Regions from separate parts of the Nocardia sp. JMUB6875 genome, predicted to be linked through region 3. Evidence: riboswitches for the same ligand, from Rfam matches in the RefSeq annotation. Region 3 holds a riboswitch; each other region holds the start of a gene.
What was found. Region 3 has a riboswitch for S-adenosylmethionine ahead of ACAM49_RS04260 (aminotransferase class V-fold PLP-dependent enzyme). Riboswitches for the same ligand answer to the same signal wherever they lie in the genome.
Positions count from the first base shown of each region.

Region 1: it holds a riboswitch for S-adenosylmethionine, as region 3 does, so the genes downstream of both, ACAM49_RS12820 (rhodanese-like domain-containing protein) here and ACAM49_RS04260 (aminotransferase class V-fold PLP-dependent enzyme) in region 3, are expected to answer to the same signal.
Region 2: it holds a riboswitch for S-adenosylmethionine, as region 3 does, so the genes downstream of both, ACAM49_RS06850 (bifunctional o-acetylhomoserine/o-acetylserine sulfhydrylase) here and ACAM49_RS04260 (aminotransferase class V-fold PLP-dependent enzyme) in region 3, are expected to answer to the same signal.

Region 1 covers NZ_BAAFGR010000040.1:8,493-11,759, reverse strand. The annotation lists gene ACAM49_RS12825 (O-succinylhomoserine sulfhydrylase) at 1-1,154, opposite strand, end outside; gene ACAM49_RS12820 (rhodanese-like domain-containing protein) at 1,151-1,573, opposite strand; SAM riboswitch class IV at 1,588-1,704, opposite strand; gene ACAM49_RS12815 (hypothetical protein) at 1,767-2,216, opposite strand; gene ACAM49_RS12810 (FAD-dependent oxidoreductase) at 2,458-3,267, shown strand, end outside.
Region 2 covers NZ_BAAFGR010000017.1:16,816-20,082, reverse strand. The annotation lists gene ACAM49_RS06860 (MFS transporter) at 1-200, opposite strand, end outside; gene ACAM49_RS06855 (TetR/AcrR family transcriptional regulator) at 449-1,186, shown strand; SAM riboswitch class IV at 1,199-1,310, shown strand; gene ACAM49_RS06850 (bifunctional o-acetylhomoserine/o-acetylserine sulfhydrylase) at 1,407-2,756, shown strand; gene ACAM49_RS06845 (homoserine O-acetyltransferase) at 2,798-3,267, shown strand, end outside.
Region 3 covers NZ_BAAFGR010000010.1:9,261-12,527, reverse strand. The annotation lists gene ACAM49_RS04270 (LysE family translocator) at 1-91, opposite strand, end outside; gene ACAM49_RS04265 (heme oxygenase (biliverdin-producing)) at 244-903, opposite strand; SAM riboswitch class IV at 1,116-1,229, shown strand; gene ACAM49_RS04260 (aminotransferase class V-fold PLP-dependent enzyme) at 1,284-2,597, shown strand; gene ACAM49_RS04255 (hypothetical protein) at 2,599-2,784, opposite strand; gene ACAM49_RS04250 (DUF2752 domain-containing protein) at 2,803-3,252, opposite strand.

The DNA of each region.
Region 1 (3,267 bases), on a different contig from region 3:
ATACGCACCACGCCGTCCGTAATACCCACGGCCGCACGGCCTTCCGGGCCCATCGCGCGGTGCGTGGTGGTGGCCGGGTGGGTGATCAGCGTCTTGGCATCACCGAGGTTGTTGGAGATGTCGATGATGCGCAGGCGGTTGAGCACCTCGAAAGCGCGCTTCTTGGCCTCGTTCTCGGTGGCCTTCAACTCGAAGGTGATCACCGTGCCGCCGCCGGACATCTGGCGCTTGGCCAGCTCGTACTGCGGGTGCGAGGACAGGAAGGGGTACTTGACCCAGGCCACCGCCGGATGCGACTCCAGGAACTGGGCGATCTTCAGGGCGGAGTCGACCGACTGGCGCAGGCGCAGCGGCATGGTCTCCAGGCCCTTGAGCAGCGTCCAGGCATTGAAGGGGCTCAGGGCCGGACCGGTGTGGCGCATGAGGTTTTTCACCGGGCCGTCGATGTAGTCGTGCGGTCCCAGGATCGCGCCGCCGAGCACACGGCCCTGGCCGTCGATGTGCTTGGTGCCCGAGTAGACGGTGATGTCCGCGCCCAGATCGAAGCCGCGCTGCAGCAGCGGGGTGGCGAAGACGTTGTCCAGCACCACCTTCGCGCCCGCCGCGTGCGCGAGATCGGAGACCGCGCGCACATCGGTGAGGGTCTGCATGGGGTTCGAGGGGGTCTCGAAGAAGACGGCCTGGGTGGGCACGGACAGCGCCTGCTCCCACTGGTCCAGGTCCTCGCCGTCGACGAAGACGGTCTCCACGCCCCAGCGCGGCAGGATCTCGTTGGCCACCACGAAGCAGGAGCCGAACAGGCTGCGCGCCGCGACCAGTCGGTCACCGGCGGACAGCAGCGCGCCCAGCGCGGTGAACACCGCCGACATGCCCGACGCGGTCGCGAAACAGGCTTCCGCACCGTCGATCAGGCGCAGCCGCTCCTCGAACATGGCCACCGTCGGGTTGCCGTAGCGGGAGTAGACGAAGTGCTCGATATCGCCGGTGAACGAGGCCTCGGCGGCCTCGGCGCTCTCGTAGACGAAACCCGAATTGAGGAACAGCGCCTCGGAGGTCTCGTCGAAACCGGAACGGCGGGTGCCGCCGCGCACGGCCTGCGTGGCCGGGCCGACGCCCTCGGGCAGCGGCTTGTCGAAAGAGCCACCGGTGATCATGACTGCCTCCACGGAAGTCCGTCGGCGCGCCAGCCGGTGCTGCCGCGATGACCTTGGGCGTCCAGCGCACCCTCGAAGCCGTCCACCACATTGAAGGACGGGGTGATGCCGACGGTGGTGGCGGCGGTGGCCGCCCCGATCGAGCGCTGGCCGGAGCGGCAGATGAACAGCACCGGCGCGTCCGAATCCTGCGGGCGATCGGCGAGCGCCTGCTTCAACTGGTCCACGAAGCGGGGATTGGGCGTGCCGGTGGCGTCGACCCATTCGATCAACGCGGTCGGCCGGCCGATGCCGCTGGTGTCGGGCACCCCGACGAATCGCCATTCCGCGTCGGTGCGGACATCCACCAGCACCGCATCCGGATTGTCGCGCAACAACTCCCACGCCTGCTTCGGCGTGATGTCACCCGCGTAGTTCACCTGTACCTCCTGTGAATCCGCACTTGCCGCACCGCGTGCTCGATGCGTGGCCAGGTCGTCACCCGGAGCACCCCACCGCGGAGGAGGGTTGCCGACCAGCCAGCCGGGGCTTGGCGCTGGTACTCATGACCTGGGATGAGAGTGCCGAAAAAACTGCCGCCGTGTCAAACCCCGGCCGCGACTTCGGACCTTGTCACGAATTGCAGACCAACCAGCGCGAATTCTCCTTGACGAAGTGCCAAGTCGAGGTGGACTGCGCGCCGTCGACGCTGTAGGTGACCGGCGCGGTGGCCTTGTCGCCGTCGACGACCGGGTCGCCCAGCTTGTCGAAGTTGATGCTCGAGCCGGTCGAGCCCGCGATCTTCAGCGGCGAGTTGTTCTCGTCGAATCCCTTGCAGGCCACGGCCGGAACGTATTTGCCGGTCTCGCTACGGGACTTGATGAACTCACCCGCCGCGACCGCGAGCCGATCGCGATCTGTGACATTGTTCTCAACCGGGGAGACCAGCGTGGCGATCACGATGCCCAGGATCACCACCGCGATGACACCGGCGGCGACCAGGAACGGCCACATGCTCCGGGTTTCGTTCTGATCGATCGGGATCGGGGTCTGCTGCTCCACTGTCTCCTCGGCGTCGCTCATGGGTAGATCATGCCTGGCATTCCGGCAGTTTCACCGCCCGCGCGCAGGGGGTGCCGTGCGCCATCGATAGAATCAGCAGAATTTCCGCCCTCCCGGCGGGAATAGCAGGACAACGCAGCAACGCTGCAGCGTCGGGGGCCAATGGAGGTCGCCGAGGCCAGGGCGTCAACTTAGCCTAAGCTAAGAACGACGGCTAAGTTCAGACGGCAAGTTAGTTTCGACCCAAAGGGTGCGCGGAAGAATGACCGAACAGAGTGCAGCGACCCGCCCGCTACGCATTGCGATCGTGGGCGCAGGACCGGCCGGTATTTACGCCGCCGACGCCTTGATGAAGTCCGACACCCCGGCCGGTTTCACCGGGGTGAGCATCGACCTGTACGAGCGCATGCCCGCGCCCTTCGGCCTCATCCGCTACGGCGTCGCGCCGGACCACCCGCGCATCAAGGGCATCATCACCGCGCTGCACAAGGTCCTCGACAAGGATCAGGTCCGCCTGCTCGGCAATATCGACTACGGCGTCGACATCACCCTCGAGGACCTGCGCCAGTTCTACGACGCGGTCATCTTCTCCACCGGCGCCAATGCCGACCGCGCCCTGGAGGTTCCGGGCATCGACCTGGACGGCTCCTACGGCGCCGCGGACTTCGTGTCCTGGTACGACGGACACCCCGACGTGCCGCGCACCTGGCCCCTGGACGCCGAGAAGGTCGCCGTGCTCGGCGTCGGCAACGTCGCCCTCGACGTGGCACGCGTGCTGGCCAAGACCGGTGACGAACTGCTGCCGACCGAGATCCCGCCGAACGTCTACGACGGCCTCAAGGCCAACAAGGCCCTGGAAGTGCACGTGTTCGGCCGCCGCGGTCCCGCCCAGGCCAAGTTCACGCCCCTGGAGCTGCGCGAGCTCGACCACTCGCCGACCATCGAGGTCATCGTCGATCCCGAGGACATCGACTACGACGAGGGCTCCGAGGCCGCGCGCCGGCACTCCAAGCAGGTCGACATGATCTGCAACACCTTGGAGCAGTGGGCCATTCGCGATGTCGGCGACCGC
Region 2 (3,267 bases), on a different contig from region 3:
ATCAGGCCGACCATCAGGATGCGGCGGCGGCCCAGGTAGTCCGCCAGGCGGCCGCCGAGCAGCAGCAGGCCACCGAAAATCAGGGTGTAAGCGGTGAAGATCCACTGCTTGTCACCGTCGCTGATGTGCAGATCCTGCTGCGCGAACGGCATGGCAATGGTGACGATCGTGGCGTCCAGGACCACCATGAGCTGCGCCATCGCGATCACGGCGAGTGCGAACCAGCGCCTGGAGTCTTTTGCTGGAGTCGCGGAATCTTTTGCGGGACTTGCTTTTTCGTCTGTACCGAGAGCGTCCGGCGCTACGGTCATGAGCTTCTCCTCTTGGAGTTCGAAGACAGCTCAACCATAGTGGCCCCCACCGACAATTGGCGTCAAGGGAAATTTGTCGCACTGCGACAGTTGTCATAATGGGACAGGACGGACCGTTAACGGCTTAAGATGGAGGCATGTCGGAGTTGTCAAGTCACATCGGTGTGATCTCGCGTCACCGCCCCGGCGTCCGTGAACACCGCCCCGGCCTGCGCGAACGCAAGAAGCAGCAGACCAGGGACCGAATCATCGACGTGGCGCTGCGACTGTGCGACGAGCAGGGCTTCGACGCGACCACGGTGGAACAGATCGCCGACGCCGCCGACGTCTCGCCGCGCACGGTGAACCGGTACTTCGACAGCAAAGAGGCGATCGTCATCGCCCCCATCGAGGGCATGGGCCGGGTCCTCGCCGAGGCATTGCGCGCCCAGCCCATCACCGGCGATGAATTGCAGGCGCTGCTCGACGCCTTCCTCTCGGTCGTGGACCAGATCATCGAATCCGATGCGCCGGTGCCCTTCCGCTGGTTCCAGCAAATGCAGCGCATCTCACGCGAGAGCGTCGCGGTGCGCGCGCTGAGCATGGAATCGGCCGACACCAAGACCCGCGCCATGACCGACGTGCTGGCCGAACGCCTGCAGGTGCCCGAGGACCACCTGACGGTGCGCCTGATCGCCGCCACCTGGCACAGCATCATGCGGGTGGGCATGGAGTGCGAGTTCGACGAGGAATCCGAGTTCCCGGACTGCACCAACGCCGATACCGCGCGTGCGCTGGCCGACAATGTGCTGGCCGCCTTCCACGAATTCCGCCGCGTCTGCTGCGTATCCGGTGTGGCGAGCCCCACTTCCGAAGCGACCGCGTCGGCCCGTTAGAATCTCGCAACAGGTCAAGAGCATCAGCGTTAAGGCCCCGGCTTGCTGATCGGCAACCCTCCAGCTGCGGTGGGGTGCTCCGGGTGCAGACCGGGCGTTCGAAGGACGAACGCAAGCGCAACCAGGAGGTCTACCGAAATGTGTTGTTGTCGAAGCCCATTCGCTTCTCGATAACGTCAAACTTCCGCCATTCGGCGACCTTGTTTTTGGAGCAGAACCCATGAGTGACTCGACCGCGTCCGCGGCCGTTGCGGCTGACGACACCCTCGACCCGGCCAACTGGTCCTTCGAGACCAAGCAGATTCACGCCGGTCAGGCGCCCGATTCGGCCACCGGAGCGCGCGCCCTGCCCATCTACCAGACCACGTCCTACGCCTTCCGCGACACCGATCACGCCGCCGCGCTGTTCGGTCTCGCCGAGCCGGGCAATATCTACACCCGCATCATGAACCCCACCCAGGACGCGGTCGAGCAGCGCATCGCCGCCCTCGAGGGCGGCGTCGCGGCGCTGTTGCTGGCCTCCGGGCAGGCGGCGGAGACCTACGCGATCCTGAATCTGGCCGAGGCGGGCGACCACATCGTGGCCAGCCCGCACCTCTACGGCGGCACCTACAACCTGCTGCACTACTCGCTGCCCAAGCTGGGCATCGAGGTCAGCTTCGTCTCCGACCCCGACGATCTCGAGCAGTGGCGCGCGGCCGTGCGACCGAACACCAAGGCGTTCTACGGTGAGACCGTTGCCAATCCGAGCAGCTCGGTGCTCGACATTCCCGGCATCGCCGAGGTCGCGCACGCCGCGGGCGTGCCGTTGATCGTGGACAACACCGTCGCCACGCCGTACCTGATCCAGCCGCTGAAGCTGGGCGCGGACATCGTCGTGCACTCGGCCACCAAGTACCTGGGCGGGCACGGTTCCGCGGTCGCGGGCGTGATCGTGGACGGCGGCGCCTTCGACTGGACGGTGAAGAACGAGGCGGGCGAGTCCCGGTTCCCGGGCTTCACCACCCCCGATCCCAGCTACCACGGCGCGGTCTTCGCCGACCTCGGCGCACCCGCCTTCGCCCTGAAGGCGCGCGTGCAGCTGCTGCGCGATCTGGGCGCTGCGGTGTCGCCGTTCAACGCGTTCCTCATCGCGCAGGGCATCGAGACGCTGAGCCTGCGGATCGAGCGGCACGTGGCCAACGCGCAGGCCGTCGCGGAGTTCCTCTCGGGCCAGCCGGGCGTCGAGAAGGTGTACTACGCGGGGCTCCCCGGCTCGCCTTGGTTCGAGCGCGGCAAACAGCTGGCACCCAAGGGCGTCGGCGCCATCGTCTCCTTCGAGCTGGCCGGCGGCGTGGACGCGGGCAAGAAGTTCGTGGAGGCGCTGGTGCTGCACAGCCATGTCGCTAACATCGGGGATGTGCGCTCGCTCGTCATCCACCCGGCTTCCACCACGCACTCGCAGCTGACACCCGCCGAGCAACTGGCTTCCGGTGTCACGCCTGGTCTGGTGCGTTTGGCGGTGGGCATCGAGGGCATCGGCGACATCCTGGCGGATCTGCGCGCGGGCCTGACGGCGGCGGCAAGTTGACCGTGAACATCGAATCGAGGACGTCCCGTCACGCGGCCGAGTTGTTGCTCCCGCCGCCCGACGGGACGCTCGGGACCATTGCCATCGGGGATGTGGAGCTCGAGTCCGGGGCCGTCATTCCCGACGTGACGCTGGCCGTGCAGCGGTGGGGCGAACTCTCCGCGAACGCCGACAACGTGGTGCTCGTGGAGCACGCGCTGACCGGCGACTCGCATGTGGTCGGCCCCGCCGACGTGCACCACAACCAGCCCGGCTGGTGGGACGGCATCGTCGGCCCGGGCGCGCCGATCGACACCCGCGAGTGGTGCGTCATCGCCACCAATGTGCTGGGCGGCTGTAAGGGCAGCACCGGCCCGGCCTCGCTGGCGGCGGACGGAAAGCCTTGGGGCTCACGGTTTCCCGCGATCTCCATCCGCGATCAGGTGACCGCCGAGCGCAAGCTGTTCGATCTGCTCGGCATCGACCGCCTGGCCGCCGCCATCGGCGGCTCCATGGGCGGCATGCGGGTGCT
Region 3 (3,267 bases):
AAAACCGCAGTACCAGAAAGGTATCCGGGCCGGGCGTGAGCGCCAGTAGCACACACAACCCGATGAAACTCATCAGCAGCGGAAAACTCATGCCATCCATGGCAGCTCACGAATCCTGCCGGCGCAAGAGGTGCCGCCGTCGGCCCTGCCCCCGACGAACAGGGCCGACGCACTTCACCCGAATGGCGAAAGCCGCCGACCCGCCTGATGAACGGGACCGACGGCCGCCTGGGCTAGGGGTTTTCAGTTCCGCGCGCTGAACTCCGCGCCCAGTTCACGGAACAGATCGGTGTTCATCGTGAACGCCAGTCGCGCCTCGTCGAGCACGCGATCGACCTCCGAACCGTCAAGGGGAAGCTGGTCCAGGGCCTCGCGGTACTCGCGCTTGAACGCGGCCGGATTGGAGATGTCGTCGAAGACGTAGAACCGCACGCCGTCGCCCTTCTTGGGCAGGTTCCACAGCTTCTCGGCGGTGCCGCGAATGACCTGGCCGCCCGAGAGATCGCCCAGGTAGCGGGTGTAGTGGTGCACGACGTAACCGGCGGGCCACTCGCTCGCGCACTCCTCGATGCGCGCGGCGTAGGCGGCGGTGGCGGGCAGCGGGATCAGCTCGTCGCGCCAGTCCGCACCGCCGAGATAGGTCAGATCGGCCTCCAGCGCGGCCAGCCGCGCCAGTTCGGGTTTGACGAACGGACCCGCGACCGGATCGGAAGCCAGTGCGGCGGAATGCTTTTCGAGCGCCTCGTAGACGAACCAGAGCTGGCCGGTGTAGCGATTGAAGGCGTCGACGCCGAGCTGCCCGGTGAGCATGTCGCGCATGAAGGTGGAGTGCTCCGCCTCGTTGTGCTGCTGCTCGGTCGCGGTGCGAATGAGCGTCGAGAACGGGGTGCTGGTGTCCAACATGGTCGCGCTCCTCGTGATCAACTCCGGGGCACCCCACTTTGGCTACCCTAACTTTCCCTCCAACCGTACGCCTCAGCAACGATCTCGCGATTCGAACTTTGCGGCCCACCCGATCCAACTTTCGGATGATTTTTCCGGGACACCCGTGCCGTTCATCACAGCCCGGGCCGGGGTTGACAACACCCGAGCCGATCTGCCAACCTCTCAAATCAGGTCATGAGTACCAGCGTCAAGCCCCGGCTAGCTGGTCGGCAACCCTCCTCCGCGGTGGGGTGCTCCGGGTGACGACCGGGCCGTCGCCCGACCGGGTGCGGCAAGCGCGGACTCTCGATCGACCTCTCTCACCGATCGCGTGTCCATGAACCCGATGGGATTTCGTGATGACCGCATTCGCCGAACAGACCTGTGCCCCCCTCGCCACCGTTTCCGGCTGTGACCTGCGGGTGCCGCTGGTTCAGGGCGGGACGATCGGCTACGCCAACTTCGACTACGCCGCCAGCGCACCCGCGTTGAAGCAGGTCACCGACCGGGTCGCCGAGCTGCTGCCGTTCTACGCCAGCGTGCACCGCGGCGCGGGCTACGCCTCCCGGGTCTCCACCGACTGCTACGAGTCCGCCCGCGGTTCGGTCTCCCGGTTCCTGAACGCGGCCGACGACCAGGTCGTGGTGTTCACTCGCAACACCACCGACTCGCTGAACCTGCTGGCCTCGTGTGTTCCCGGTGACACCGTGGTGCTGGATGTCGAGCACCACGCCAACTTCCTGCCCTGGACCCGTAACGGCCGCCGGGTCGTGCCGGTCGCCGACACCATCGAGGAGACCATCCAGCGCCTGGTCGCCGAGCTGTGCTCGAAACCCGCTGCGCTGCTCGCGGTTACGGGCGCCTCCAATGTGACCGGTGAACTGTTGCCGCTGGAGCGGCTGGCCTGGATCGCGCACCAGTGCGGCACCCGCATCCTGGTGGACGCCGCCCAGCTGGCCCCGCACCGCCGCATCGATCTCCAGACCACCGGCATCGACTACCTGGCCTTCTCCGGCCACAAGGCCTACGCCCCGTTCGGCGCGGGCGTCCTGGTCGGCCGCCGCGACTGGCTGGACGCGGCCGAGCCGTACCTGGCCGGCGGCGGCGCGGTCCGCTCGGTCACCACCGACGGCGTCGACTGGGCCCCGGCCCCGCAGCGGCACGAGGCCGGTTCGCCGAACGTGCTCGGCGTCGCGGCCCTGGCCGCCGCCTGCGACGCCCTCGCCGAGCTGGACGAGACCACCGTCATCGAGCACGAGCAGTACCTGACCCACCGGCTGCGCTACGGCCTGAAAACCGTTCCGGGCGTGAACTTCCTGCGCGTCTTCCGCGACAGCACCGACGCCGTCGGCATTGTCGCCTTCACCATCGACGGGTTCGAGCCCGGTCAGGTCGCCGCCTACCTCTCCGCCGAGCACGGCATCGGCGTGCGCGACGGCCGTTTCTGCGCGCACCCGCTGCTTGCCCGCCTCGGTGTCGACGCCGCCCTGCGCGCCAGCATCGGCCTGGGCACCACGGCCGCCGACGTGGACCGGCTGATCGACGCCGTCTCCACCCTGGTCGAGAACGGCCCGAGCTGGAATTACGCCCGCACCGAGGGACATTGGAACCCGGTGCCGGAGACCCGCCCGTTCGGCAGTTCGGCCGAGGGCGCGGCGCCCTGCGGATTCTGAGCTACGCCACCAGGTATCGGGCCGCGAGTTCTTCGATCAGCGGATCGTCATCGGCCACGGCGTCCAGCAGGTCCAGGTCGTCCTGGACCGAGACCTGCCGGGTGTCGTCCTGATCCGGATCCGGCGGCCCGTCCTCGGCGAGCTGACGGACCAGCTTCTCGCGCACGCGTTCCTTCAGTGAGCTCATACGCAGAGCATGCCCCGCCTAAACCGGCGCTATCCAACTTCCCCACGGCGTGTTCCGCACAACGGTGAAGACAATGAGGAAGGCGAGCGCGATCCACATCGCCGACTTGGGCAGGACCTGCGGTAGTCGCGGCGGCGTCGGATTGCCGCGCCAGCCGCGCCGCAGCCAGGTTCCCCACCAGGCGATGAAGCCCAGTATCAGCGGCAGCAGCAGCACATTGCTGTGAATGGCGTCGAGGATGTGGCCTTCGGTGAGGTTGTGCAGTCCGCGCAGCCCGCCGCAGCCCGGGCACCACCATCCGGTCAATTCATAGAACGGGCAGTACCCGTACGCACCCGATTGATGGGGATCCCGGAAGTGCAGCAGCGCCAACCCACCCGCCACCGCGCCGCCCGCCAGCAGCGGTAGCCCGACGCCGAGCCACCGCGGGCGAGTGGGCGATTCGAGGGCCGCTGCCGTGGTATCCACGACCATCAACGGTAG